Regions from separate parts of the Fictibacillus sp. 5RED26 genome, predicted to be linked through region 1. Evidence: riboswitches for the same ligand, from Rfam matches in the RefSeq annotation. Region 1 holds a riboswitch; each other region holds the start of a gene.
What was found. Region 1 has a riboswitch for cyclic di-AMP ahead of IHV10_RS03240 (hypothetical protein). Riboswitches for the same ligand answer to the same signal wherever they lie in the genome.
Positions count from the first base shown of each region.

Region 1 (10,325 bases):
ATGCCGGAAATTCCAAACTGATATCCTAGCTTTGTCGTTCCAATCGTAGCTGCGCCGCCTAAAATAACGGCAGACAGACATCCAAGATACATAAACATGCCAAGGTTTCGTCCTGCAAGAGTAAAATCTTCAGAAGTCTTTGCTTTAGTAGAGCCAATGATTCCTGCACCGATCAATACGGCAAAATACAAAAGAATAATAACTGTATCAAAAGTTTGCATAATAAAAAACCTCCTTTTTAGTGTAATGCTTTAACCATGCAATTTACGCGTTTTGATAGTTTTCCGAGAGTTGTGCATGCATCTCTTTCAAATATTCTTCAAGTGACTCTTCAAGGACAGCAAGACCTTGATCAATCTGCTCATGATTGATGGTAAGAGGAGGGATCATTCTAATTACTTCACCATGATTTCCACAAAGATAAAAAAGAACGCCTTTCTCTAAACACTTGTCTAGAATTTTCATTAGTGCTTGACCGTCTGGTTTACCTGTAAAAGGATCGATGATTTCAATTCCAATCATAAGTCCGACCGCACGAATGCTGCCGATCAACGGAGTTCGTTCCTGAAGCTTTTTCAATTTTGTACATGCATAATTTCCCATGTTCTTTGAGTTCTCAATGAGCTTTTCTTTTGTTAGGACATCAATAGTAGCGAGCGCGGCTTCGCAAGCGATCGGATTTCCACCAAATGTTGTACCATGACTGCCGAGGGGCCATTGTTGCATCAGTTCTTTAGAAGCAACCGTTGCACTTAGTGGCAGTCCTGAAGCAATCCCTTTTGCGATAGCCATGATGTCTGGCGTAACTCCAAATGTTTGAGCAGCGAACCATTCACCTGTTCTTCCAAAACCGGTCTGAACTTCATCGAAAATCAGCAGAATACCATGTCTGTCACAAACTTCTCTTATCTTCTTCAGCCAGCCACTCGGTGGGACGATATAGCCTCCTTCACCTAGAACGGGTTCCACAATCATACAGGCGACTTCTTCAGGAGTTACTTGATGATTGAAAAGTGTTTCAAAATCTTTCTCAAGCTTCTCGATAACAAACGTTTCTGAATCTACTCCACTCGGTGCGCTCTTTTCATCTGCGTAAGGAACTTGATAGGCAAGACCGTTCGGTTGCAGAAACTTGCGGTATTTGCTTTTGGATGTTGTCACGCTCAACGCACCTAGTGATCGACCATGAAAGCATCCGGTAAAAGAAATAACGTAAGGTCTTTTAGTGACATGCTTTGCGAGTTTCAGCGCTCCTTCAATTGCTTCAGTTCCGCTATTGGCAAAAAAGAAACAATCCAAATCACCGGGTAGAACATGAGCTAGTTCCTTTGAAAGTCTCAGGATTGATTCATACATGATGACCCCAGATGGCCCGTGCATGAGGTGATCTGCTGCATCTTTGATCGCTTGGACCACTTTTGGATGACGATGGCCAGTATTTGCCGTTGCAATACCAGAAGTGAAATCAAGATATTGTTTTCCATCCAATCCATAATAGTAGCAGCCTTCTGCTTTTACGACGGGTAGGTTCGGATGATCTTTTGCCATACTAGGCGCTAAAAGGTTAGGCATTTCGGTTACAAGGTTGCTCCAGTTGTTCATTGACACGTGTATTACCTCCTTGATATTCAATTCTCATGTTGTATAAATAATTTCTATATAGAATATCCATGCAAGGATCATGCCAAAAAACTAAATAATCTGATATTTTTTCATTTTTCTTACGATTGAAGGCTGACTAGTGCCGAGTGCTTCTGCCATCCGTATGGTCGTTTTAAATTTCTTTCTTGCTGTTAATAAAATTTGTTTCTCTGTTTCATCTAACATTTCTTTAAGTGTTTGTTCTGCATGAATAGTTGGCGAGGGTGTAGATGTACCTTTTTTTACATGATCAGGAAGATGTTCATCCGTAATAAGAGTCGTAGGGGAGAGTACGACTAATCGTTCCATGATGTTGATTAGTTCTCGTACATTTCCCCTCCAATCATAGTGCAGAAGATGATGAATGACAGCTTCATCTAATCTTTTCTTCTTGTTGTACTTTTTTTCAAATTGCTCTAAAAGCATATGTATGAGAGGTACGATATCTTCTGTTCTCTTTCTGAGTGGAGGAATCGTGACGGGTACAACATTTAAACGAAAATAGAGATCTTCACGAAAAAGCTTCTCACTTATTGCTTTCTGAAGATCTTTGTTCGTAGCAGATATCAAACGGAAATCTACACGGATGGGTCTCGTTCCTCCTACACGATAAAACTGTTTTTCTTGAATGACTTTTAACACTTTTACTTGGTGCTGTAGGGGAAGTTCACCGATCTCATCTAAGAAGAGTGTGCCTCCGTTCGATAGTTCAATAAGACCGACTTTGCCTTTTTGATGTGCCCCTGTAAAAGCGCCAGGTTCATAACCAAATAATTCCGCTTCAAATAAAGAATCTGGAATAGCGCCACAGTTAACTTCAATGAATGGACCTTTTGACCGGTGACTTTTATTGTGAATGAATTTAGCTAATAATGATTTTCCAACACCAGATTCCCCTAGGATTAATGCATTCACATCAACTTCTGATAACTGAAGTGCTGTTGAAACTGCTTTTTTCATATCTTCACTTTTGGCGATGATTCCAGCATCATGAAGCTGTTTGTTTCTTAATAGTCCAAGCTCCGTTTTTACACGCTGCATTTCTTCTTCCATGGCAAGCAAAAACTCTTTATATTGAGCCAGTTCAGTAATGTCGTGTGAGTAGCTTACAATTCTATATAATTCGCCTTGTTCGTTATAAACAGGGATTCCTGTAACAAGCAGTTTTTTTCCTTTATTCGTTGTTTGAACAAACGTAATCTTTTTATTTTCTTTTACAACCATTGGAGTGAGAATCGGTGTAAATAACCCTTGAGCTTCTAAATCATAAACGGATTTTCCGATTAAACTATCTGATTCTACTCCGTAGATTTTTCCTGTAACTTCACTTACTTTAAGGATTATACCCTCTACATTTGTAACCAAGATGTCGTCTTTTAAAGAATGAAGAATTTGTTCATTTTCGTTCCAATCTTTTGATTGACTCAAGTTCATCAGTCCTTTTATCAGTTAAATAAAATATTCATTTCTGAATAATTATTTATTTATGAATAATTATACGATTGTTCAATGTGGATGGATATAGAAACTGAGAATATTTTTTATATAAAACGAAAGGTAAGAGGTGGATTGAAGGGATAAGGGAGAATACAAATAAAAAAAGGACCAAAACAATGGTCCTTTTTGCCTCTATTATAGAAGTTCAGTTTTTAACTCAACGTCAATGTTGCCGCTTGTTGCTTTAGAATATGGACAAACACCGTGAGCTGTCTTTACTAATTCCTCAGCTTCTTCTTGTGTTACACCGTTAACACCTACGTTTAAAACTACTGCTAGTTTAAAGCCGCCATCTGTATCTTTTCCGATAGAAACTTCAGCAGTAACTTTCGATTCAATTCGTTTTTTGCTTTGACGCGCAACAAGGTTTAGTGCTGAATCAAAGCAAGCGGCATATCCTGCTGCAAATAGTTGCTCAGGGTTTGTTGCGTTTTCACTTCCAGATCCTCCAAGTGCTTTAGGCATAGCTAACTCATGATTTAGAACACCGTTATCACTCTTTACTGTACCTGCTCGTCCACCTTCAGCTGTTGCTTTTGCTGTGTATAATGCTTCCATTCCAAACACTCCTTTTGTGTAAAATTAAATTGTGTACAACTGAATAACTCGTAATCATCATAACGCATACTTTTTGTAGAGTCAAACAATTTAATTGTGTAAAACTAAATTGTGTTATAATGCAAGTACCCTTTATAAAAAGAAAGGAAACATCATGAAAAGTGAAACGTTAAAATTAGAAAATCAGATATGTTTTAAAATCTATACAGCAGAACGTGAGATTACAAAGCTTTATCGAGAGTTGTTAAAAGAACTCAACGTCACATATCCACAATACTTAGTTTTGCTTCTTTTATGGGAAAAACATTCATTGTCTGTAAAAGAATTAGGCCAGCGCTTGTTTTTAGATTCCGGTACTTTAACACCAATGTTAAAACGCATGGAGCTAAATGGTCTTGTTGAAAGAAAACGATCAGAACAAGATGAGCGCAGTGTAATTGTTTCTGTGACTGAAAAAGGAGAAGCACTAAAAGAAAAAGCGGAGTGTATACCGGATCAGCTTGTTGATAATATTCCGATGGGAAAAGATGAACTTACAATATTGAATAAAACATTGACAAGTATGTTAGAACAGTTGCAAGATCATTCAAAATAATAGACGAAAAGACGCTTAGCATTGGTTCTAAGCGTCTTTACAATTTTTATCCTAACTAAATCACAATTCTATTCACATGAATGATGTAACATAGATATTCGATATTCAGAGTCAATGGTTCAATGAAAATGATGACAAGTGATCTACAAAATTAAAATACCTTGGCAATTGTAGCCAAGGTATTTACTATAAATTAGTTATTGTTATTCGCTTCATCATCTCGCATTAACCAGCCCTCAAAATGGCGCTTCACGTAATTTTCAGCGTCTTGATAGCTTGCAAATGTTTCATCTACCGGATGTGTCTTATGTGTGATCAGCCATGTTTGATTATCTTCTGAATAGATCTTAGATACTTCACGATGATTGTTCACATATAAGCTGCCATCAGGATTTTCCTTCACGTTGTGCTCGTTCTTCGGTGCATCGATTCGTCTAGGTTGTTCATGGAATGCAGCAACAACAAACTTTTCAAATGCTTCAGAAGTCATGTTTCCGCCAGAAGCTTTTGGATGCCCGCCGCCGCCATATTGTTTGGCGTAGATCGAACAATCCACCTCTTCATGAATGGTACGAAGACCGATCCGTTTGTTAGCGATATTTAGAATCACAATCAAGTCTAAGTGAGGATTCTCACGATTGATCTCGTTCCCAAGCTCAGAGTGATAACGTTCGGCATGAAGAATACCAACCTTATACGTTTTCTCTTCAGATCCTTCGCCTAAAGACCAAGTATCCCAGATTTCGACCATCTGACGTTGTTTCTTTTTAATATAATCTGCAATATTTTCTTCTTCAAGATCCAGAATCGTTGTTTCTGTTTCTGAAAACTGAAAAGAATCACCTTTTAAACGATCCATGATCTGATCCTCAAATTTATCAGGAGGAAGGATAAAGAATAAGTCGTTAAGACGCTTAGCTTCAACTTTTTGGTCAAACCATTCCCACGTATCATATAAACGCACAAGTTCTACATATTCATCGAGCGCACCTGTTGGTTTAAGCTTACCGTTCTCGATCAAATATTCATAGAAAAGGGAAGTAGCACAAGTTAAACGTTCATCATCATAACGAACTTGAACATGCCCCCAATCAAACCCATTGAAATGAAGCGCTGTTGCATGGTGGTCGATCAGCTTTACTTTTCCACCTGCATTAGATCGTTCATCAAGTCGCATCATTAATTCTTCGTTAACCGCAATATCTGTAATGATAATTTCTGTTTTTCTTTCTCTCGGATTATCAAGCAGCATCTCTACACGGTCATTAATCGTTCCATGTGAACAATACGATATTTTACAGTTGTCTCCAAATGCTAGTTGTGCTAAATAACCGCATGATTTTCCGTCTAAATCGTTGTGTGAAAATAAATGAATCATGTTAGTATCCTCTCTATTATGCTCTCTGTCTAGAGTATCGTCATAAAGCATAAAGTTCAACCTTTATATCGTAGTATTCTTTTCATTTACAAATTCAGCTGATTTTAACACCGAAAACGGAATGAATATGCTAAATCATTCTTATGAAATTTCACAAGAATTTATTTACAATTGATGGCATTAGGTAGAAAATGGTAATGATGCAAATTATGTAAAGTTGGGGGTTATGATGTGAAGGAGTTTCTGAAAGTGTTTCAGAATAAAAACTTCAGCAAGCTGTTTTTTGCTGGTTTTACTTCAATGATGGGAAGTATTATAGGCGTTACAGCTTTTATGTTTTATTTGTTGGATAAGTTCGGTGAACAACCGTTTTATGCCACACTTGCAGAATTGATGTATTCTCTGCCAACACTCGCTGTTTTCTTTATCGTAGGGGTATTAGCCGATCGAATGGATCGTCAAAAAATCGCGCTTTATTGTGATTGGATTTGTGCAGGGCTGTGCCTCTTATTAATGGGTGCTATATGGCTAGACTGGATGCCTTTGATTTTTGCTATCTTATTCTTAAGAAGTGCAGTAGGTAAATTCTTTTTTCCTGCTGATCAAGCGATGGTACAAGGTGTACTCTCGAAAGAGGATTATGCAATTGCAGCTGGATTGAATCAAATGGTAGGTAGTTTATTTATGCTTTTTGGGAACATGATTGCCATTTTTATTTATTGGAGTGTAGGAATACAAGGAGCAATTGCATTTGACCTTGTTACATATGTTATATCAGCATTATTAATTATGAGTATGAGAGTTGATGAAGATGTTCGTCTGCCGAACGGACAACACAGGTTCAAAGATATTCGTGTTAAGATGGTATGGAAGGATTTTGTCGCGGGGTTCAATTACATTAAACAATCTAAGCTTCTACTTTCATTAATCTTTGGTTTTTTCTTGTTTGGTATAGTAAATGGTGGATTGTCAGTTATGCCGGCTTTTATCATGAAATATAAACTCGCTCCAGATAATTACGAGCAAATGATGATGTGGATGGGTGTCGTGTTTGGTGTATCTATCCTTACAGGGAGTGTTATTTGTTCGATGCTCGCTAAAAAGATCAGACTCTCGTATGCGATTGTTCTTGGTCTATTCGTAAGTGGATTGTCACTTGGTTTATGCGCCATCGCGCCAAATGTGTTGACATTCTTTATTTTTACAGGATTGGCTGGGTTTAGCATTCCATTAATCAATATTGGAATCGGTGGCTGGTTACCTAAGATCGTAGACCCTAAAATGATGGGACGTGTTCAAGGATGGATTACACCGATCAATATGCTATCTCACACCATGACACTCGGTTTAATCGCTGTGTTTTTCCCGAAAATTCTAACCGTAGAAATGCTGTTCTGGGTTGTGGGAGGATGTCTGATTCTTGTTGGACTATTCTACATGTTCACTCTACCCAGGTATGATATTGAAGAAAATGATAACAAAAATGAATTTGAATTAGAAAAAGTACCAGTTTAAAGCTGGAGATTATGGCGAAGCCCTTTTATAATGAAAAGCGGAGGGGAAGTCATGGCAACTTTTCAAAACGTACTATTCTGGATTTTTTTAATCTTACCAATTATTCTATTCTTTGTAGCTATAGCGAGAACTTCATGGGTGTTGTTGCTTGTTAACTTTTTTTTAGCTCTACCGATCATTTGGTTTGTGAGCTGGATTACAGAAAGTTATGGAGCTGTCTTTGTAGTGTTTGCGATCCATCTGTTCACAGGCGTATGGCTCTGGACTAAAAGACAGAGATTGGATTTTAGATCGTTTTAACCAAGCTAAGCAAAGTGAAATTTGCTTAGCTTTTTTATTTTTTTAAAAAAATTTAAGTTCAAAACTTGGATTTTTTTAGAATATTACAACTATTATTTTCTTTAAAATGTATCGAAAAATTGAGAAAGTAAAAGAAAAAAGATGATTTGTTTGTTTTTTGTTTCTTAAATAAGTTTATTTAATTCGTTTTTATACGAAATATGAATATTTTAGAGTTTTTAATGGATTTACAACGGCTGAAACCAGGAGTAATATATTGCTTATCGTAAAACTTTAAATTTTTTCCATGACCGCTGAATCCATTATTGGAACGGAGGAACCATCGGCAGTTCAGTTCTTCACTGCCAGGGGTGAAACTTATTTAAGTCGGGCGACTTCTGCCGTCCGAACCCGTCAGCTAACTTCGTAAGCGTGGTAGGAGAGGGAAGGTGAACATTAAAAAAGAGTAATAATAACAATTTTACAAATTATGATTATTATATCATGCGTCTTTATCGCTTAATTCCTAAGTTTAGGAAGCGGGGGAACCAATCGCAGGCCATTGCGTCTGCATGGGGTGAATCTCGAGAGATCGAGTAGGGCTACTCTCAAGCCCGAATCCGTCAGCTAACTCCGTAAGCGTACAGAGAGAGGCAACAAATTTCGTGTATTCACACGCTTATTCAAGTATGTGTAGAAGCCGCGAGAAGAGTTCCTCTTCCGCAGGCTTCTTTTTTGTTGCCTTTTTTTCACTATCCAAAAGTATAACTTGTCGGCACGATGGTTTTCGGCGTATTAACAAGTTTAAGACGATAGTATAAGTGCAACTAAGGCTGACATGAGAGGCTAGAAGTTAGCCTAGTTTTCTTTAAGAGATGGAGGGTGGAACGATGGAGAAATCATCTGGGAACGTGCTCATTATGTTTCCTGATCTAGTTTCAGATGTTTTTATTTCAAAACTAAGATTGTGTGAAGACTATCAATCTCTTGTTCTCTGTGTTCCTAACCGAGAAGAAGCAGAAAGACTCTCACAAGTTGGGTTTCAACATGTATATGTCATGAATTATGTTGACAAGCGTAAAGTTATCGAGATGGTAGGTCCTTTTGTTCAAAAAATCATTGTTGTTGAATCTGGATTTTTAGAATGCTGCCAAACGATTGAACTCATTCGCAGCATTTATAACATACCTGTTTATGTCATCAAATCAGACACACGGTATATTTCCAGAGTTTATAAGGAGTTAGGTGCAGATTACGTAATCTATAACAAAACCGGAAATATTCAATTCTTACTTTCTTCATAAAAAAAGAGCGGAGGAATTCATTTATGAGATTAAGTCCAAACGAAATTGAACAGATTTTGTTAAAAGCGAAAAGAGATCAATTGAATGCTTATTATGCAAGTGTGATTCAACATAGTCTCTCAAAATGGATCATACAAGACACGCTTAGAAGTAAAGGTTAAGCAATTACAGGAGGGAACCCATCAAAGAAAAGATGTTCCCTCTGTAAATCCAAACCAGTGATAGGCAGGGTGAAAACATGGGGACAGAGTCAGTTGTTTTATTGCCAAAAAGGTTGTCGATCGGACAGATCAATGAATTTGTCAATGCTGCTGGTTCTTTCGAAAGTGAGATTCTTTTCTTTTATCAAGGCATACAGATTAATGCGAAAGGCTTACTATCCGTTAATCTATTCTTTTTGTCACACTATTCAAGAAATCAAAACGAACCGATCACACTTAGAATTGAAGGTTGTGATGCTCAAGAGGCTATCAAAAATTTATCTCTAATGCTGAATGGTTACTTAGAACAATGAACTAATAAAAAGAAGGTGTAAAAATGTTAGATGTGATGATGGTTTTATTGATGGTAGGAATGCCTGTCTTAATGATGGGTCTAGCAAAATGGTCATCAAGTGTTGTTGATGAAGGAAGTGTAAATAAATGATGACTGTCATGTTTGGATTAGCCGTTTTAACAACGGTGTATCTTCTTTACGTATTATTGAATCCAGAGAAATTTTAGGAGGTTTTTCCGTTGTTAGTCAGTTTACTCTCTATAGCTATAACTCTACTTATAGCTCTTTTACTTGCAAAACCAGTAGGAATTTATTTAGCGAACTCGTTCAATTATTCGAATAAGAACAAACTCTTTTATCCTTTCGAAAAACTGATTTATTCCATTAGTGGAATGAAAAATAAAAATCAATCTTGGAAAGTTTATGCTTCATCAGTCATTGTGATCAATGCGATTATGATTCTATTAGTTTATTTAATCTTCCGTTTCCAAGGCAGTTTGCCTCTGAATCCGAGTAAGATAGCAAACATGGATCCAAGCCTTGCGTTTAACACAGCAGTAAGTTTTATGACGAATACGAATCTGCAGCATTACAGTGGTGAAAGTGGTTTATCCTATCTTTCACAGATGATTGGCATTCTTTTCATGATGTTTGTTGCACCAGCTACAGCATTAGCAGTAGCAATCGCATTCATTCGTGGGCTATCTGGCAAGTCTTTAGGAAACTTTTTTGTGGATATGGTTAGGGGTATCATTCGTGTGTTACTACCGATCGCTTTTGTAACAGGACTCATTTTCGTTGCACTTGGAGTACCGCAGACATTAGATCCAACGGTTACAGCGACTACAGTTGAAGGTGGAAAACAAAACATTGCAGTTGGCCCAGTTGGTTCGTTTTTATCCATAAAAGAATTAGGAAATAACGGCGGTGGATTTTTCGGAGTTAACTCAGCGCATCCGTTTGAAAACCCGAACGGGCCGAGCAACTTTATTCAAATCTTATTGATGCTCCTATTACCGATGGCATTACCGTTTACGTACGGAAAGATGGTTGGAAATCCAAA
Region 1 is NZ_JACZDU010000001.1:607,271-617,595, forward strand. Features, by position in the region: gene IHV10_RS03200 (sodium:solute symporter) at 1-221, opposite strand, end outside; gene IHV10_RS03205 (aspartate aminotransferase family protein) at 265-1,602, opposite strand; gene IHV10_RS03210 (sigma-54 interaction domain-containing protein) at 1,693-3,075, opposite strand; gene IHV10_RS03215 (organic hydroperoxide resistance protein) at 3,274-3,696, opposite strand; gene IHV10_RS03220 (MarR family winged helix-turn-helix transcriptional regulator) at 3,851-4,291, shown strand; gene IHV10_RS03225 (DHH family phosphoesterase) at 4,485-5,669, opposite strand; gene IHV10_RS03230 (MFS transporter) at 5,901-7,184, shown strand; gene IHV10_RS03235 (hypothetical protein) at 7,236-7,484, shown strand; cyclic di-AMP (ydaO/yuaA leader) riboswitch at 7,766-7,912, shown strand; cyclic di-AMP (ydaO/yuaA leader) riboswitch at 7,970-8,121, shown strand; gene IHV10_RS03240 (hypothetical protein) at 8,354-8,767, shown strand; gene IHV10_RS03245 (hypothetical protein) at 8,791-8,928, shown strand; gene IHV10_RS03250 (HPr family phosphocarrier protein) at 9,006-9,281, shown strand; gene IHV10_RS03255 (hypothetical protein) at 9,305-9,412, shown strand; gene IHV10_RS23065 (potassium-transporting ATPase subunit F) at 9,421-9,489, shown strand; gene kdpA (potassium-transporting ATPase subunit KdpA) at 9,502-10,325, shown strand, end outside.

Region 2 (10,325 bases), on a different contig from region 1:
AGAAACTTATATCCTTTTAAGAATAGAATGACATTTAAATACCTCATTTTCATAAAATAAGGATATAGCTGTTATCGCTTTTTTGTTGTTTCCAAAGTAGTTGATTACATCTCGTGCCTATCTATTCACTGGGGGCACTTTGCAATGCTTTTATTAAAGAAGTCATTATCAGTCGAATGCATGGAGGATTATTTCATTTTGTTAACAAATCAACTACAATATATGGTAGACATCCATTTAAAGGCATGAATGCGGAAGGGCAGGTGGAATGGGATGCAGTATATTGTGTATGATTTAGAAATGACAAACCGGCTCTCAGAGATTATTGAGATAGGTGCCATTCGAATGGTCGAAGTTGATGGTGAGCTTAAAATTTTGGATACGTTTCAATCATTCGTTCAACCTAAAATGGATAAGTTGAATACACGAATTACGAATCTGACTGGTATCACCAAAAAAGATTTGATTTCTGCTCCTGTTTATACAGAGGCAATTGAAAATTTTAGATCCTGGATCGGCGTAGAAGAATATTATCTTTGTTCTTGGGGACCAGAAGATAAGTGGGCACTCATTACTGATTCAACTTTTCATAAAGCAGATACGGATTGGATCATCAACCATAACGATCTGCAATTTCATTTCAGTATGCTCCACGATAGTGAAAAGGGATTCCGTTATGGGTTGTCGCGTGCACTCCAGGCAATGGAACTTGTTTATGAAGGATCTAAACACAGAGCACTAGACGATGCCATGAATACAGCTAGAATTCTCACAAAGATATATAGAAAGATCAAATTTGTAAAAAACCCGACTTCTTTTTTAGAATCAAAGCTTTTTGAGCCTGAAAAATTAGTCTATAAAACAAAGTCTGAAGTGAATGAGTCTCCCTTTGCTTCCTTATCAAAGTTATTTAACTAAAGTAATTTTAGTTTTAAATGTAAACTTTTCAATGCAAACAGTTAACCATTAAGACGAGGATAGGACTTATTCCCTGTTTATTCGACTTCCTTCGACATAAATGTATAGGTATTATAGGGTAAAATCCATAAAAAGTAAGATATGTCGTCATTTGACGAATTGTTTTTGTAGGAAAATGACCTTAGTTTCGATAATAATAGTAAGCGTAGGGGGTGTTGTTGGTGGATACTACATATTACATAACCAATAAAAACAATCAGTTGTTGGAACTTTTGAACACGATAGACCATTGCTTGACAGGTGCAAGACTTGAGGAAGTGGATTCAATAATCAAATTAAAAGAAGAATTGTTAGCAAATGATGGTATACATATAACTCCAGAGCAAATTAATAATATTATTTCCTTACTGTTATCATTTGTCCCTAATACAGTCAGAGAAGTTGGTTAATTGAGAATCTCTTCATAAAGAGGTTCTTTTTTACTACCTAGAGTTTTATTCGCTCATATATTTTGCTTTCAGGGGGTAAAGTCGTAAAAAAAATAAGAAGTGAAAAAGATCACTTCTTATTTAGATTCCTCTACTTCTTTTTTTGATTTCAATTCATCCATTTCATTCTTAAATCTTTCTTGTAGACAACTTTTGTGACCATATAGGACCAACATGTCTCCTTCTTGTATTTTTGTCGTATAACTATCCTTTCGTACTGTTACGTCTCCTCGCTTTATAAATAAGACAATTAGATCATCTTCTGTTTGAATGACGTCTTTTAATTGTTTCCCCATAATCTTAGAATCTTTATGTATAGGAATTTCTACTACAACATCATCCTCTTCAAAATACATAACATCTCTTAAAGGAAGATCTGCTAAGTTATAGCTTTTTTCCATGTGACTCTCAAAAGAACGTTTCATGTATTTTTTTAGTTTAGGTACGCTTAAGATTAAATATAAACTGATGAGTACTAAAATAATGATTCCAAGTTCGATCGAACGAAATTCATCTGATAAGATGCTGCTTATCGATGAGATGATAACCGCTAATGAAAAGACTCCGAACAAAATGAGAAACGTACTTAAACGTCTGCGTACCGGATGCTCCAGAATCAACTCTGATTCTCCTGTCGTAAATCCAGTGGCTGTAAACATTGAGATGACCTGGAAGCGAGCGATTTCTTTTTTAAGACCAGTTAACGTGAATAACAGAACGTTAATTTCAATCACAATTCCTATGATGGCAAAATAAAGCAAAGTGAATAAAAAACCCACAAAGGCACCTCCGTTAAAATTCTTCTCTACCTGTATACCCTTATTTTCTATTTATATAGAGGAAATAAAATATTTTATTCGTTTCATAAACATATATAGCCCCTCATATAGTTTGGTACAGGAGGGATGTAGATGATAGGTTTTCTTATTACCTTAGTGCCCGCAAGTCTATTGTGTGGAGGAGTTGCTATGTTGATTCATACATTCGTGAAAAAAGATTCATATCAATACGATCAAGAAAATCTTTGGGAGGATACATCACTTACATCTGAAGATTATCGTTTGAAATAACAAATTAACACATTCATTACTTGATATTTTCCCTCGTTATGGTAAAAAGTAATATAACAATAACTTGTAACAGAATCGAGGATTTGATGTGCGGAAAGTATCAAAAAGATGGTTAATTGGTGGTACAGGACTAGCCCTCATACTATTCCTTATCTTTCAATTTTATGGAGAAACAGAAGGGGCGAGCGATACACAAACTCTGAAGGTCGTTGCCCTTGGAGACTCATTAACGTATGGAGTTGGTGACCCATCCAAAACAGGCTATATCGGAATCGTTAAACGAAATATTCAGCAGCAAACAGGCAGAAATGTAATCATTAATAATTTTGGGATCAGTGGACAGCGTTCCGACCAATTGTTAAGACAATTGGATAATGGAGTCGTGATCAAGTCATTAAGACAAGCAGATCATATCTTTGTTTTTATAGGCACAAATGACTTTCGTCACGCTGCCGGTTGGAACTTTCGCCAGTTGCCTCAGCAAAAATTAATGCTCGGAAAAGAAAAGCTAAGAAACAATTTAACTAAAACACTGACAGTGGTGAGGGAAAACAATTCGTTTGCACCGGTTTACGTATTAGGTCTTTATAATCCTTATTTTGGGAAAGAATACGATCCCACAGCTGCAGAGAGTATTAAGACATGGAATGAAGCAATCGTTGAGGCGAGCAAAGAAAGCACGCTTACAAAGTATATCTCCACATTTGAACTCTATGAAAACGTTGAGAAAGAACTGTATTTTTCTGATTCTATACACCCTAATAGAAGGGGATATAACAGATTAGGAAATTGGGTTTATAACCAGTGGAAACCTTTAAACCAGGAATGATCTCTTAGAAGTAGATACTTCTAAGAGATTTTTTTTGGTTTTTTTTAATTGCTTCTTTTGGATAGAACCATCCTTTGAGAAAGTAGTTGTTTTCAGGTTCCAGGGCGAACGGTGAGCGTCGTTTGTGAGTTTCGTTTTTTATAAGTATTACCTCCGAGCTTGTCCGAACCTGATACTTGGCATCTTTCACTCCAATCAGCTCTTAAAGGAGATTAGGATTTGAGAGCAATAATCCATCAGAGAAAAACATTTAAAAAAACGGTTGACTTGAGAATGATTATCATTATAATTAAAAGTGAAGTTGATAATCGTTTTCAATTACTTATACATAAAAGGAGTAACTGACATATGTTTAAAAAGAATCTTTTTACGGTTGTTACAATGGTCCTACTAGCTGCTTTAGTCTTAGCAGGCTGTGGTAAATCAAACGAGGGTGCGAGTTCGAATAATAATGAGACAAAAAAAGAAGAAGTAAACCTATATACAAGTCGTCACTATGAAGTTGATGATAAAATCTTTGCTGATTTTACAAAAGAGACAGGAATTAAAGTCAACCTTATTAAGGGTAAAGAAGATGAGTTGATCGAGCGTCTTACAAGAGAAGGGAAAGCAACAAAAGGAGACCTTTTCTTCACATCTGATGCTGGACGTTTACACTGGGCAAAAGATAAAGACCTCTTACAGAGTGTAGAAAGCGAAACTTTGAATAAGAATATTCCTGATAATTTAAGTGATAAAGACAATCAATGGTTCGGTCTAACAAAACGTGCACGTGTTATCGTATATGATCAGAAAAAAGTAGACAAATCAGAACTATCTACTTATGAAGCGTTAACTGAAGACAAATGGAAAGGTAAAGTACTGATCCGTTCATCAGAAAATATTTACAATCAATCATTAGTATCATCCTTTATTTCATTAAACGGAAAAGATGAAGCGAAGAAGTGGGCAGAAGGGATCGTTAACAACATGGCTCGTGATCCACAAGGTGGTGACAAAGACCAAGCGAAAGGTATCGCTGCTGGTGAAGGTGATGTTGCTATCATGAACTCCTACTATTTTGGTCAGATGTTGAACTCAGAAGATCCTGAAGAAGTGAAAGTTGCTAAACAGCTGAGTGTGTTCTTCCCTAACCAAGAAACAACAGGAACGCACATCAATATTAGTGGTATAGGTGTTACGAAACACGCTAAGAACAAAGAGAATGCTATAGAATTAATGGAATATCTGTCTAGTCCAAAAGTTCAAGAAGTATTTGCTGAAGCCAACTACGAGTATCCGGTTAATAAAGAAGTAGAACCTTCAGAGCTTTTAAAGTCTTGGGGTCCGTTTAAAGAACAAGATCTTAACCTTTCTGAGTTAGGTGAAAACAATGCAGATGCTGTTAAGATTATGAATGAAGTCAGCTGGAAATAAACGTTAATATTTTGCCGTATCACGATTTGTGATACGGCTAATTCCATGTAAAACAAACAACAAGAACAATGCTGATGAGTAAAGAAGGTGAATATATTGTATTTCATTCGAAAAATGAGATCACAGTTTAATAGTTGGGCTTTGCTTAGTGTGATTTTTTCTACTTTAATCCTTTTACCGGCTTTGCTCATCATGGTTCAGTTATTCGCTGAGAGTAATGAGAATTGGGAACACATTAAAGAATTCATGTTGAAAAATTATATCGTAAATTCCGTGACACTCGTTGGTTTTACTGGTCTTTTCACAGTGCTGATCGGTGTAAGTGCGGCATGGCTAGTTTCCGCCTATAAAGTTCCTATGCATCGGTTCTTTAAGTGGGGTCTTATCCTCCCACTTGCGATTCCACCATACATTGGGGCCTATACGTACCATGGTATTTTAAATTATACAGGCGTCATTCAGACGTCACTAAGGAACCAGTTTGGTATAAAAGTGGACCAAAAGTTCTTTGACATCATGAACATACCCGGTGCTGTTTTTATCTTTACGATGTTCCTATATCCATATGTATATATCATCACAAAAAGTTTCTTAGAAAATCAGTCATCATCACTGATTGAGAATGCACGGTTGCTAGGAAAAGGCTCGTTCATGACATTTATACAAGTCGTCCTTCCTGTGTCACGTGCAGCGATCGTTGGTGGAGTTAGTTTGGTCATTCTTGAAGTTTTCAATGATTACGGGGTAGTAAAGTATTTTGGTATTCAAACATTTAGTACAGCAATATTTCAAGCGTGGTTTGGGATGGGAGATATCTATTCGGCTATCAAGTTAGCGGGTACTTTGATGTTTATCGTAGTTTTGATCTTGATCTTAGAAAAAGTAATAAGGGGCAGGAAACAGTATAGCTATTCCACTTCAAAAGTCCGCCCGTTACAACCTAAAGAACTTAAAGGTTGGAAAAAGTTCGCTGTGCTTAGTTTTTTCATCTCTTTATTTGCTCTAGCTTTCGGAATTCCTTTCATTCAGCTTATACATTGGGTGTATATGACTTATGACGTTATTTTAAATACTGCTTTTGTTGACTTGATTTGGAACTCGGTCTTTGTTGCTTCTATAGGTTCAGTTCTTATCATTATCGTCGCTCTAATTATCGCCAACTTTAGTCGTCTATCAAAAGGTTGGATGGGGAAGCTTTTTTCAAAAATAACGGTTTTAGGGTATTCGATTCCTGGAGCTGTAATTGCAATAGGTGTATTGACCTTATTTCTCTCACTAGACGAAAAGGTATTCACGTTATATGAATGGTTAGGGTTAGAGCCAACTCTTGTGCTGAGCTTAAGTATTAGTATGCTGATCTTTGCCTATGTGGTCCGTTTTCTAGCAGTTGGTTTTAACTCCATCGAATCAGGCTTTGATAAGGTAGGAACGGTTTTCACAGAAGCTTCTAGGACATTAGGTATGTCGGTAACGAAGACGTTTTTTAAAGTGGATATTAAGATGATTAAAGGTGCTATTGCTGGTGGTTTTATCCTTGTTTTTGTAGATATATTAAAAGAGCTGCCTCTTACTCTTATCCTTCAGCCTTTTAATTTTTATACGCTAGCTACCAAAACATTTCAATACGCAAGTGACGAACGTATTCACGAAGCCTCTGTTTCATCAATGGTGATTATTTGTATAAGTGCACTTTCCATCTTCTTTTTACACAGAGTTTTAGAAAAGGAGCCAAAATAATGTTTGTTCAAATCAAAGACTTAGCGTTTCATTATAAAAATTCGCGTAACCCTTTGTTCGAAAATCTTTCTTTAAACTTTAATCAAGGAGAAGTTTCGGTGATCTTAGGAGAAAGCGGAAGCGGGAAAAGTACGTTACTTCGTCTTATAGCAGGACTAGAGGTGCCCTCAAGAGGATCGATCCTCATAGATCAGGCTGTCATGAATGATACATTTCGTTTTGTTCAGCCAGAAAAACGTGGTGTAGGTTTGGTTTTTCAAGATTATGCTTTGTTCCCTCATATGACGGTTGAAAAGAACATAAAATTTGGCTTAACGAAAATGAATCGTAAGCAGAAGCAAGCACGCATGGAAGAATTATTGGCTATTGTGGGAATGGAGGACTATGCTTCTCGTTATCCTTATGAATTGAGCGGTGGACAGCAGCAGCGTGTTGCACTAGCTAGGGCTATGGCTCCAAATCCATCTTTGATCATGTTTGATGAACCATTTAGCAATCTCGATTCTAAGCTTCAACTACAGATTCGGGATGAATTACAGGAAATTTTAAAACGTACGGGGATCACTTCTATTTTTGTAACTCACGATGAAGAGGATGCTCGTGCCATAGGGGACAGGATCATACTGATGAACAATGGAAAGATACAGGATGAAGGGCGTCCAGAAATGGTATTGAAGAGGAATAAAGAACAATTATCACTCGCATACGTATAAAAACAAAAAACCGGGATATCCCGGTTTTTATTTTTGGCTGTTTTATAAAGAATTGTTACTAATAGATCTTTTTGAATTTGCCTATATAACTGTTGATTGGAGTGGTAAAGTGACACGTATGAATGTTGTTCACGCCTGCCCCATGGAAAGCGAGCAGCCTGGAACGGAAATCCACACTTCCAAAAGAAACTATGTTTTAAACAGCCTTATTTTTTAAATTGAGTATCTAATTTACCGTTCATATCGATTAAAAATCCGATTTCTCTTCCTAATAATTCACCTAATTCTTTTGCTTTCTTTTCGCTTTCGTTCTTTATTTGTTCAATCGTAAGTTCACCTTTTAATTTGGATGCTCCAACGATTATACTTAATTCACCTTTTTCATAAAATACGATTTTCATTTACAATACCTCCCTGAAAAATAGAACCTTATATATAATTCGTTTTTTTCTATATGCTTATGGGGTAGAAGTGAGAATATGGAAAAACATTCATCATGAAACAATTAATTGGAATAAATAAGCATAGTGAGTATTCTTGACAAAAATTTATGTATGTTGATAAAATTAGAGCATATTATATATGATTCGCTGAATTCGGATGTTCTATTCCATAGAATATCTTGAAGCGGGGGAACCACGATATGGCTTATAAAGCCTAGGGATGAATTTGTGCATACACAAAAGGGACAACTCTCAATTTCCTAATCCGACAGCTAACCTCGTAAGCGTTTTTGGAGAGAGAACTCTATACATGGGCTCAGTCTATGTGTTGCGGTGTATTCCCACGGAAAATCCTCTCTATTTTCGGTGGGTTTTTATATGCAACAAATAGGGCATGTATTAGTATAAAATTTCTTCATCGTACTGCACACTAAATAGTGAGAAGATTTTAACAAAGGGGGTACTTTATTATGAAATTGTCTACAAAAATTTTAATTGCACTTGCACTTGGGGTTGTCGCGGGATTAATTCTTAATCTAGCTGTACCAGATGCTTTTTCAACACTGGATAAATACGTTTTAAAGCCAGTCGGGACATTATTCTTAAACCTTATTAAAATGTTAGTTGTTCCAATTGTTTTTTTCTCAATCGTACTTGGAACTGCGGGATTAGGTGATCCGAAGAAACTTGGAAGAGTGGGTGCCAAAACGGTTGGGTTCTTCTTAGGAACTACAACAATTGCGATTACGATCGCGATGGCTTTAGCGCTTATCTTTCAACCAGGTGTAGGGGACTTTAAAACAGAAGGTGCTAAGTTTGAGCAACAAGAAGCGCCAGCAGTTACGGACACGTTGCTGAACATTATTCCTACTAATCCAATTCAATCGATGGCTGAAGGAAACATGCTTCAAATTATCGCGTTTTCCGTATTTGTAGGATTTGCTTTAACGATGTTGGGAAGCAAAACAAAAGGTATTATGGATTTAATTGAACAAGGTAACGACATTATGATGTATCTTGTAAACCTAATTATGAAATTTGCTCCATATGGTGCTTTTGCATTGATTGCTTCAGCGGTAGGAAGTCAAGGAATGGATGCTATCAAAGCGATGGGCTTATACATGAGCGTAGTTATTTTAGCTTTATTCATCCACTCTGTTGTCGCGTATGGTGGTTCAATTGCTCTATTTGCAAAGAAGAGCCCGCTCTGGTTCTTTAAAGGCTTTGCGCCGGCAATGTCAGTTGGATTTAGTACTTCTAGTTCAAATGCAACACTTCCAATCTCAATGAAAACAGCTCAAGAGAATTTAGGTGTTCGAAAATCGATAAGTGGTTTTGTACAGCCGCTTGGTGCAACGATTAACATGGATGGAACAGCTATCATGCAAGGTGTTGCGACGATTTTTATCGCTCAAGTATACGATGTTAACTTAGGTTTAACACAGATGCTTACTGTTATTTTAACGGCAGTGCTTGCTAGTATCGGTACAGCTGGTGTTCCTGGAGTTGGATTGATCATGTTAGCGATGGTATTGAACTCTGTAGGATTACCTGTCGAGGGTATTGCCTTAATCCTAGGTGTTGATAGACTTCTTGATATGCTTAGAACAGCTGTTAACATCACTGGTGATGCTGCTTGTGCTGTAATCGTTGATAAAGGCGAAGACAAACATCTTGGGACTCGTGAACAAGAAGTTAGTGCATAAATAATCACTTCAAAAGGCCGCGGTGTATACATATACCTGCGGCCTTTTTGTATGCCCATTTCCCTAGTTTACAAATGTTGAGTAAATAAATGTAAGCACTAATGAAAAATCATGGTAAAATAAGAAGATACTTAATGAGATTTCGGAGTGATCTTCTTGGAAAAATGGCTAGAGATACTAACGCTTGCAGCAAAGATCCTATGGGTACAGATTCAAACCGCTATTAATCCTATCATCGAGTTAACAGAGAGCGCGATGAACTCTTTTTGGTTTGTCTTTTCACTCACGATCATCACAGGCTACGTATTACTAAGGCTTGTACAGAATGCAATTACTTATTATCAAGCTCATAATTTTATTCACAGAAAAATGAATAACGAACCCGCTAGTGATATAGAATTCACCCTATTTATGAAATCCCTTTGGAAGAAAGATCGATCTAAAGGTTTAGTGGCCAATGCCAAATCAGCTAAAAGCAGATACCTCCAGTTCAATGCTCAAGAACGTTTATCCATCCAGAACTACTTGCAGCATCGACTGAAATTTTTACGTACGAACCAGCCATTGTTCATCTTGGGAGCTGTTGTGATTGGATTGCTTTCAAGTATAACAGTGAATGTTCTACCGATCGAGGCGGCTGCGCTTACTGCGGAAAATGTATTGAAAACAACGTTGTTCATCCTTTTCTGGTTGTTCATTATGCAAGCAAAATACGTTGCTATGAAAAAACAAACGTATCATCATCTAGCATGGATGCAAGATACCAATCGGACAACAGCGGTTGATTACATGCGGGAAGAGGATGTTACGGTTTCAACGAACAAAGAAAACAACCCTGCGTATTAACGTGATACGTAAGGGTTGTTTTTTATCCAGAACCGATAAGGATAATGAACAGCTTCTTCGGCATAGTGTATACCTATGCGTGGACCAGAGATTATTTCATTTGGTACTAATTCAATTCCTTGTTCTATCCGTATATTTTGCTCATTCATTTTCTTACCA
Region 2 is NZ_JACZDU010000004.1:283,012-293,336, reverse strand. Features, by position in the region: gene IHV10_RS16330 (3'-5' exonuclease) at 274-918, shown strand; gene IHV10_RS16325 (hypothetical protein) at 1,140-1,367, shown strand; gene IHV10_RS16320 (TrkA C-terminal domain-containing protein) at 1,484-2,185, opposite strand; gene IHV10_RS16315 (hypothetical protein) at 2,318-2,476, shown strand; gene IHV10_RS16310 (GDSL-type esterase/lipase family protein) at 2,565-3,305, shown strand; gene IHV10_RS16305 (Fe(3+) ABC transporter substrate-binding protein) at 3,654-4,721, shown strand; gene IHV10_RS16300 (ABC transporter permease) at 4,836-6,458, shown strand; gene IHV10_RS16295 (ABC transporter ATP-binding protein) at 6,458-7,171, shown strand; gene IHV10_RS16290 (hypothetical protein) at 7,378-7,572, opposite strand; cyclic di-AMP (ydaO/yuaA leader) riboswitch at 7,750-7,916, shown strand; gene IHV10_RS16285 (dicarboxylate/amino acid:cation symporter) at 8,085-9,320, shown strand; gene IHV10_RS16280 (hypothetical protein) at 9,477-10,166, shown strand; gene IHV10_RS16275 (DNA-3-methyladenine glycosylase) at 10,163-10,325, opposite strand, start outside.
Region 2: it holds a riboswitch for cyclic di-AMP, as region 1 does, so the genes downstream of both, IHV10_RS16285 (dicarboxylate/amino acid:cation symporter) here and IHV10_RS03240 (hypothetical protein) in region 1, are expected to answer to the same signal.

Region 3 (10,325 bases), 400 kb from region 1:
TAAGGAACTCCTTGTTGTTTCAAAGCGAGTTCATGCTCACGCGATCCCCCAAACACGAGGTGTGTGTGAGGGTCCACTAAGCCTGGTGATAAAAGTTTGCCTGTTGCCTCAATCGTTTCTTTTGCCTGTAACTGAGATGCTTCTTCCGCAGTTCCTATAAACGCGATTACACCATCTTTTATCCCAACAGCTCCGTTATCAATGATGGAGAGTTCGTTCATCTGTGTACCTCGAAGCGCCGCTCCATTACTTTTTGGAACAATCACCTGTCCAGCAAAAATCAATGTATCTAGCATTCGTCACACTCCTTTTTTATTTCTCGATCATTGGCAGATCTACGCCTTTTTCTTTTGCCGTCTCAATCGCAAGGTCATAACCTGCATCAGCATGTCTAACGATTCCCATTCCAGGATCACTTGTTAATACACGCTCTAAACGACGAGCTGCTTCTTCTGTTCCATCTGCTACAACCACCATTCCGGCATGAAGAGAATACCCCATCCCAACACCGCCACCATGGTGAACAGAGACCCAGCTCGCTCCGTTTACCGCATTGATCATCGCGTTTAAAATCGGCCAGTCCGAAACGGCATCACTGCCATCCTTCATTCCTTCTGTTTCACGATTAGGGGAAGCAACTGAACCGCAATCCAAGTGATCACGCCCGATTACGATTGGTGCTGACAATTCTCCGCTAGCTACCATTTCGTTGATGATTTTTCCAAACTTCGCACGTTCACCATATCCTAACCAACAGATACGGGAAGGAAGGCCTTGAAACTGTACTTTTTCCTGAGCCATCTTGATCCATTTGCAGAGGTGCTCGTTATCACTAAACTCTCGTAAAATTACTTCATCCGTTTTTCTGATATCTTCTGGATCGCCCGATAACGCAACCCATCTAAAAGGTCCTTTCCCTTCACAGAACAATGGGCGTATAAAAGCTGGTACGAATCCAGGGAAATCGAATGCGTTTTTTACTCCTTCGTCAAGTGCTACTTGTCTGATGTTATTCCCATAATCGAATACGACAGAACCTTTCTTCTGCATCTCAAGCATAGCCTGAACGTGAACCGCCATCGATTGCTTTGATTTTTCGATATATTGTTCCGGATGACGTTTACGAAGTTCTGCTCCTTCTTCCATAGAAAAACCTACTGGTAAGTAACCATGCAACGGGTCATGCGCAGAAGTCTGATCCGTAACAAGATCAGGAATCTCTCCCATCTCGATCATCTTTGGTAAAAGTTCAGCAGCGTTCCCTAGAAGACCAATCGATAATGGCTCACCTTTTGCCGCATATTCTTTCGCCATGCTTAATGCTTCATCTAAACTCTTTGTCATTTTATCTAGGTATCTCGTATCCAAACGACGTTGAATCCTTGTTTCGTCTACATCAATCGCGATCACAACACCATCGTTCATTGTTACTGCTAGAGGTTGTGCCCCACCCATACCTCCGAGACCTGCTGTTAGCGTGATCGTTCCTTTTAGTGATCCGTTAAAATGTTTGCGAGCCGCTTCGGCAAATGTTTCATACGTCCCTTGCAGGATGCCTTGTGTGCCAATATAGATCCAGCTTCCTGCAGTCATTTGGCCGTACATCATCAGACCTCTTTTTTCAAGATCACGGAATGTCTCCCAATTTGCCCATGCAGGGACAAGATTGGAGTTGGCGAGTAAAACACGCGGAGCATCAGTATGCGATTTAAATACGGCGACCGGCTTTCCAGATTGTACGAGAAGGGTTTCATCATTCTCTAAACGCTCTAATGTTTCTATGATCTTATGATAAGAGTCCCAGTTGCGAGCAGCTTTACCAATTCCTCCATATACGACAAGCTCATCAGGATTCTCTGCTACTTCACCATCTAAATTGTTCATAAGCATTCGAATTGCCGCTTCTTGCACCCATCCTTTTGCAGATAGTTTCGTACCTCTTGCAGCTGATATAGAATGTTTTACGTTTGACATGTAAAAATACCTCCTTTTAATGTGCTAACTTTTGAATTTTAGATCCGATTAAGATGTCATTCCACGATGTATCAAGGATCCATGAAGCAACAGCTTCCATATCTTTGTGGAACATACGGTCACACTGTATCGTCGGACAAACGATTCTTCCTTGTTCATATACTTTCTTTGTTTTAGGTGCGAGCTTTTCAGGTCCTCGGAAATCTGCAGCCTGCATCGCACAGATTAATTCAACGGCCAGCACTCGTCTTGCATTTGCAATGATCTGAGCCGCATGTCTAGAAGCGATCGTACCCATACTCACATGATCTTCTTGATTAGCTGATGAAGGAATCGAATCGACACTTGCAGGGTGCGCCAATGTTTTATTTTCTGAAACGAGCGATGCAGCAGCATATTGCATGATCATCGCACCTGACTCAAGCCCTGGATTCGGACTTAAGAAACCAGGTAAGTCACTCAACTGAGGATTGACCATCCGTTCGATCCGTCGCTCTGAAATGTTCGCCCATTCTGCTGCGGCGAGCTTCAGAAAGTCCATTGCAAAAGCGATAGGCTGACCATGAAAATTCCCACCTGATATGATTTTGTTTCCGTCATCAAAGATCAGTGGGTTATCCGTTGCAGCATTCATCTCGATCTCAAGCTTTTCTTTTACATAACCAAGAACCTGCCACGAGGCCCCATGTACTTGAGGGATGCATCTTAACGAATATGCATCTTGTACCCTGATCTCTCCTTGTTTCGTTGTCAGCTGGCTGCCTTCTAAATATTCTCTTAAACGCTTTGCAACATCTACCTGCTCTTGATAACCTCGAGCAAGATGAACATCTTCATCAAACGCATCTGTTATGCCTCGTAAACTTTCTGTGGTAAGCGCTGCAATCGCATCTGCCATGAGTCCGATGCGTTCCGCTTCTATATAGGCAGCAATACCTTGTGCTGTCATGGCTTGCGTTCCATTGATCAAGGCAAGCCCTTCTTTCGCTGTTAAGACGACAGGTTCAATTCCCGCTCTCTTTAAAGCATCCTGACCAGAAATACGTTCTCCTTTGTAGTACGCTTCTCCCTCACCTACTAACACAAGGGCTAAGTGAGAAAGCGGTGCAAGATCTCCACTCGCTCCAAGTGATCCTTGTTGCGGAACAACAGGATGAACATTCTTCTCGACTAATTCTAGCAACCTTTCGATTACGATTGGCCTGATACCCGAAAAGCCTTTCAGAAGAGCATTTGCTCTTAAAATAAGCATAAGACGACTGATCGTCTCAGGAAACGGTTCTCCGATTCCACACGCATGGCTGCGGATCAGATTGATCTGCAATGTCTCCACATCATCTCTAGAAATAAAAACATCGCTAAACTTTCCGAAGCCAGTCGTGATTCCGTACACCACTTTACCTTCAGCCACAATCGCTTCAACCGCTTTCCGGCTGTCAGCCACTTTCTTCATACTGACCGGGCAAGCTTCAATGGGTTCATTCTCATGCAGAATCCGCTTGATCTCTTCCATCGAAAGTGTATTACCTGTTAATGTAATCATCTTCATCCCTCTTTTACTAAGGTTCTGTTCTTTCTTCGAAGTAGTTGATTTCCGTTACAGGAACTCGCTTTCAGCGGGGTGTGCGGTGAGCCTCTTAGCGCTCTGCGCTGTTAAGAGTCTCGCCTGTCCCACTCATCCCGCAGGAGTCTCGCACCTTTCACTCCAATCAACTTTCCAAAGAAGCTATTAAAAGAAACCTCAAAATGTATAGATAAAAAACAAAAAGAGCGCACCCGAAAGAAAACTCTTTCGAATACGCCCCCTCATCACTAGTTACTATGGGCACTATTTAAATATGATTGATTCCTAGACCAATCGCTTCATGCTCTAATCCTTTTACAGGAGCTCCGATCGTTCCGTAGAGAGCGACTGCTATCCAGTCACCTTCTTCTTTTTTCTCATATGGATTACCGCGAACGACGATGAAACGCAAACCTACAGTTCTAAGAACGGTTCCAAGCTGAACCTGTCCTCTTGTCACCCCATGAAAAGCTTCCATGATGGCATGATATAAAGAATGTGTTTCACGATAAATCCCAGTTTGAATTATATTTTCACTTTTGGCCGCTGTTTCAATGGCAGCTACTACCTTTTGTGAATCCATTGAACCGGCTTTGCCTACGCAATACTTCCAGCCCAATTTCTCGATCTCAGGCAGATAACTTTCATCTAATACCCCTAACATGGCCATCTTTCCGATCAAACGTTCATTTGATAATGCCATTGCATGAATCACTCTTTCTCTAACGGCTAATAACTACTTCTAGTGTATGCGTTTACAATTTGTCCGTCAATTCCCTTTCAACAACTTATCACAGCAGTATAGTAAAGAAAATGACACGTATAATCTATCAAACTAGCGGTAAGAATGATAGTAAGAAATATAACGGAATGAGGGTTGTTACATGTTAAACGTACAAAAAGAAATTGCACTTGCTTCAATGTCACGCACACCACAGTTCGAGGAAGATGTGAATGACTTTTTTATCGCTTATGACAAAGGACATAACCCGTTACTGCTCTTGCCTACTACAAAAGGATTTCTTCACGAAGGACAGGTGTACGCGATCGCATTTATTAAAAAAGAAAATAATTCATATCAATTTACTCTTTCAGATAAAATTATGCCTTTTTCGATGAATGAGGCAACGCTCATTCATGATCAGCTCGGTTTCTTCTTCGGTCCTGATAATAATATGCTTTCTTCCTTTTTTAAAGGTGATACGTATGGCGCATATGTAGTCTGGACAAAGCATATGGTCACGCAATTGATCAACGAAACTCTTCAAAATTGGCATAATACATCAGATGATTCACAGCGCGAAAAACACAAGACGCGATTAACTATGCTTCTTCAAGCCTAGGTAAAAATAATAAAACTGACTGCTAACTTCCCTCTTTCCTATGTGCAACAGATTGAGGAAGCCTAACAGTCAGTTTTTTTTAATTGTGGTGCATCATGTAGTAGATGATGTCTGTTCTTTATTATTTTTCTTAATATGTTTCTTAATAAAAGTCATGATAAATAAAAGTGGAATATAACTGATGGCTAAATAAAAACCGATCTTGTTCGTATAGTTATTGAGCATGTTGATCTTCAAACGAGTGTCTAAGTAATAACAAGCAGCCAACGTGATCGCTAATAAAATGATCAGTGTGATATGTTGGCGGATGTTCAACATCAGTTTGGCCACACGGCTCGAACACCAGATCGCCAGTGCAATATTTGGCAAAATCACTAAACACCACATCGAAACGAAAACAAAATCAAATCGTTCTACGAATGAAACTTGAACGATTTTCACCATAGAAAGGGTTGCCCATATATTTCTAGACAACTGTTCTTCGCTAAAGAACGCAAATGAAAACAAAGTGACTAGCAAATACATCATAAATGTAAAAAGATTAGCATGATGCGCAAATTTTTGAGACCGCTTTGCATTTTTAATAAACGGATAAAAAACAAGAAGTGTTTCAAAACCAAGATAACTCAGCATCATATTTTTCGTTGCAGATAAATAGTCTTTTACATTCTCATCAAAGACCGGCAGGAGATTAGAAAAATGAGTAAATTCCAATGGGTATACGAGTAACACGATCAAACCTAATGGAATGACAACTCCTAAAAAACAGATGCCCGCCACCGTTCGAAAACCAGACGAAACCACATAGTACGTTAATATCAGGAATACAGCAGCGATCTTCCAAGTACTTAGAGTGGGAAACATCCATACTTGTATGACTTCAATATACGTTCGTAACACTGTAATCGACCAGAGCAGAAAATATAGAAGTAAAAATAGATTAAATAAGTTTCCAATCAAACCACCAAACAGCGATTTATGAGTTGATACGATATCCCCATCGCCGTTATCGAGCACATAATAAATCATCCATATAAGAGCATGTACAAAAATGGCAGCTATGATGACTGATATCCAGGAATCATAGCCAGCGTATTTAGCGATGATACGCTGATAGCCTAGCACCCCTACCCCTACTTGTTCAGAATGGACAAGAAAAAACACAAGAAAGGGAGAAACGAGAAAAGCTTCTTTAATTTTTTGCATGACGATTCTCTTCCTCTCTTAGAAACAGCATTGAAATCTCGTTTTAGCATTCCCAAGAGTAAAGAGATTAACCCATAAATAACCAAAAAAGCTGACGCGAAATGTGGGAATACACCCGTTCTGCATCAGCTTTCATTCCTCTATCCAGTGAACACTTCACCGTCTGGATACCTAATATTATCTTTTGTTTGTTTAGCAAGACTGAACGCCAGTGTTAGCGGTCCTAATTTACCGAAAACCATTACCACACAGATCACAATTTTTCCGATGACTGTGAGATCTGGGGTAAGTCCCATACTTAATCCAACTGTTCCAAATGCAGAAACGACTTCAAACACGATCACCATGAATGAAACATCTTTCTGGACATATGTGATAATAAATAATGCGGCAAAGATAAACAAAATAGAAATAGTTGTAATAGCAAGAGCTCTGTAAACAACAGCATTTCGAATGGTCCGCTTCATAACAACCGTACTTTCTTTCCCTTTTAAGAAAGCTGCAACCGTAAAAATAATAACAACAAACGTGGTCAGCTTTATCCCTCCACCAGTAGAGGTACTTCCTGCCCCAACAAACATTAAAAGAATCATCAACAAGGATGTATCAGGATTTATGGCTGTCATATCAATCGAGTTAAAACCTGCTGTTCTCGGTGTTACACCTTGGAAATAAGAAGCCCAGAATTGCTCAGCACCTGAAAGCATTCCAATGGTCTTAGGATTATTAAACTCAAATAAGTAGAAGAACAAGATTGCCACAATATTAATAATCAAAGTAGAAAGCAACATCACTCTTGTATGAAGAGAAAGTTTTTTCCAGCTTCGGCTCACCCATATATCAACCAATACGGTAAACCCAATTCCCCCTGTTATAAACAGAAACGATATGACGATGTTCACCATCGGATCTCCTACATAACCCATTAGACCGTCAGACCACAACGAGAATCCTGCATTGTTGTATGCCGATATAACATGAAAGATGCTATAGTAAATTCCTTTACTAACACCAAAGTCTGGAACAAGCCTTAGTGATAGAAAAAAGATGGCGATAATCTGGATGCTGATTGAAAATACAAACAGATTTCGAACTAACCGGATTACCCCGCCTATAGAAGGCTGGTTGAGTGCTTCTTGCATCAGAACACGTTGTTTGATGGATATTTTCCTCCCCATCATAATAACGACTAATGAAGCAAATGACATGACCCCAAGTCCTCCGACTTGGATTAAGAACAAGATGACGATCTCACCAAAGAGTGTGAACGTTGAGCCAGGATCAACAGTAGCTAAGCCTGTTACTGTTGCTGCTGAAGTTGCAATAAAAAAAGCATCTACCCACGATAACGTTTTTTCATGGGCAATAGGAAGCTTTAACAAACACGTCCCAACGAAAATAAGAAATAAAAATAGTAACGCTAAAAACTGAGGAGGGTTTAATCTAATTGGGTTGTGCAAAAAACGTTTATGCTTTCTAACATGTAGTGCCAATGCTTACACTTCCTCATCCTCAAAACGATTTAGATCTTCGTTACGACCGATCACGACAAGTATATCCCCATATTGAAGAGATACATCAGCAATCGGTGAAACGAGTATCTCATCTCCGCGTTTGATTGCGACGATATTACATCCATAGCGTGCACGAACATCTAGATCTGTTAGCGTCCGATTCACTAGCTTATCCGTTACACCTATCTCAACAATACTGTGTTCATGCGATAGCTCAATAAAATCAATAATCTTTTCAGAAGATATGAGTTGAGCAACGCGAAGCGCCATATCACGCTCTGGGTGGATAATACGGTCTGCTCCTAGCTTTTCCAACACTTTATGATGATAGTCATTCTGTGCTTTTACCCATACTTTTTGAACGCCTGCTTCTTTTAAAAGTAAAGTAGTTAAGATACTTGCTTGGATGTCTTCACCGATCGAAACAATTACCTGTGTAAAATTTCGGATTCCTAAAGACTTCATTACGTTTTCATCCGTAGAGTTAGCTTGAACAGCCTGAGTAGCTATTGTTGCAAACTCATTTACTCTTTCCATATCTTTATCTATAGCTAGAACATCATAGCCCATCGTCGCAAATTCTCGACAGATGCTGCCTCCAAAACGTCCTAAACCAATTACTGCAAACTGTTTTTTCATTATGGTCTCCCCTTAAAATCCATGAAGTTTTTGCTTCGTTGTTCTCTAGCCTTGCTGGTCAAGAGGTATATAAATTTAAGTAAAAAAACGCAAAAAAAGACCACACAAAGAAGCGGGTCCGGTTTTCCACCAAATTGACCTCTCCAGTGACATGACGCTTACGGGGTTAGCTGTCGGATTAGGGATTGGAGTATCCCTTTTTGCAAATAGAGCAAAATTCACCCCAAAAGATTGGTTCCCCCGTTTTACAGTAGTTTCACCATAAAAATAACTGTAAATTCAGCGATCTAAAGCCTGCTAAATTTTGAATTACATATACTGTAATCCTCTATCTTTTAAAAGTCAATCCATTTTTTTAGTGTTAACAAATACTTTACATTTTACCTGAAAATTGAAGGATCAATACTACTATTCCAATCAACCAAACATAGACAGCAAATCCTTTTAACGTACCGGTTTGAAGGAGTTTGATCATCCACTTTACAGCCACATATCCAAATAGAGCCGATGCTAAAGTACCGACCAATAAGGCTGAATAAGAGATAGGTGGATGTCCACCCGTAAATAGATCTTTTGACTGCAATACTACTCCTCCTGCGATAGATGGTATGGATAATAAAAAAGAAAAATAGGCCGCTGCTTTTTTATCGATCTTGCAAAAGAGCGCTGCTGCAATCGTTAGTCCTGATCGTGAAATAGCAGGAAGAATAGCCGCACCTTGAAACGTACCGATCACAAGTGCATCCCTTATTGTTATATCTTCAATCCCTTTATATCCATTTCGCTTATAAGAATCCGCCCACCAAAGCAAAAAACCTGTAATTAAGAACTCCCATCCAACCGTGATCCCGGTTTTTGAGATCTCTTCAAAAAAATCTTTAAATGCTAGTCCTATAACAGCGGTTGGAATCGTTCCAGCGATAAGCAGAACTCCCGTTTTGCTGAGTGGTCTTTTTATAACTTCTAAGATTTCTCTCCAATAAACCGTCATCACAGCAATAAGTGTTCCTATATGAAGCATGCTATCAAGAAACAACCCGGCTTCTTCTAGCTGAAACACTTGCCTGCCTAGAAGGAGGTGTCCTGTAGAACTGACAGGCAAAAATTCTGTTATCCCTTGCACAATGCCTAATATTAAGGCTTCGAGCCAATCCATAAAAAAAACCCCCTCAACTTTCATGGTCTCGTACAACCTATTCATGAGGAGGATTTTCTATTCTAGTTTTTTGATATCAATTTAGTGTTACTAACGAGCATTTGTGATTAAAGTACACCTGAGAAGAGACGAGCAAACGATTCCTTTGTTCGTTCCCACAAACCTCTTTTGTAAAACTCTACGGGCTTCACTTTTATAGATTCCACCATGTCTTCTTGATATTGTTCTACAAGATCTGAGACAGATGATGTATTCAGCAAGAATACGTTCACTTCGAAGTTAAGGTGAAAACTTCTCATATCCATATTAGCTGTACCGATTGAAGCAGTATCGCCATCAATAATGATTACTTTTTGATGCAGAAATCCTTTTTTGTAGGAATAGATCTCTATTCCAGAACGCAGTAGCTCTGGAAAATAAGAGCGCGTTGCATATTGCGTCAAGAATCCATCATTAATCTCAGGAACCAACAAACGGACCTGGACACCTTTTTTTGCTGCCACTCTTAAAGCCGTTCGAATCGCTTCATTAGGAACAAAATATGGTGTTGCGATCCAGATCGATTTCTCTGCACATGAGATCAAAGAATAGAATAGATCACTCATGATTCCAAGCTGAGTATCAGGACCACTTGCCACCACATGAACAGTACCATCCCCTTCAGCGGGGTATGCTCTTGTAAGATGATTATCTTCTAAGAGATCTTCTCCACAAACATATTCCCAATCCATTAAAAATATGGCATGAAGAACTTGAACAGCTTCTCCTTCCATAACCATGTGTGTATCGCGCCAAAAACCAATCTCCGGATCTTCTCCTAAATACTCAACGCCTACATTCAAGCCCCCTACAAACCCAACCTTCCCATCAATAATAATAATTTTACGATGATTTCTGAAATTAAGCTTTTGATTGAAAAAACCATATCG
Region 3 is NZ_JACZDU010000001.1:205,868-216,192, reverse strand. Features, by position in the region: gene hutI (imidazolonepropionase) at 1-296, opposite strand, end outside; gene hutU (urocanate hydratase) at 313-1,974, opposite strand; gene hutH (histidine ammonia-lyase) at 1,991-3,517, opposite strand; gene hutP (hut operon transcriptional regulator HutP) at 3,807-4,241, opposite strand; gene IHV10_RS01135 (hypothetical protein) at 4,423-4,881, shown strand; gene IHV10_RS01130 (GerAB/ArcD/ProY family transporter) at 4,975-6,087, opposite strand; gene IHV10_RS01125 (TrkH family potassium uptake protein) at 6,228-7,580, opposite strand; gene IHV10_RS01120 (potassium channel family protein) at 7,584-8,240, opposite strand; cyclic di-AMP (ydaO/yuaA leader) riboswitch at 8,380-8,535, opposite strand; gene IHV10_RS01115 (undecaprenyl-diphosphate phosphatase) at 8,614-9,396, opposite strand; gene cls (cardiolipin synthase) at 9,504-10,325, opposite strand, start outside.
Region 3: it holds a riboswitch for cyclic di-AMP, as region 1 does, so the genes downstream of both, IHV10_RS01120 (potassium channel family protein) here and IHV10_RS03240 (hypothetical protein) in region 1, are expected to answer to the same signal.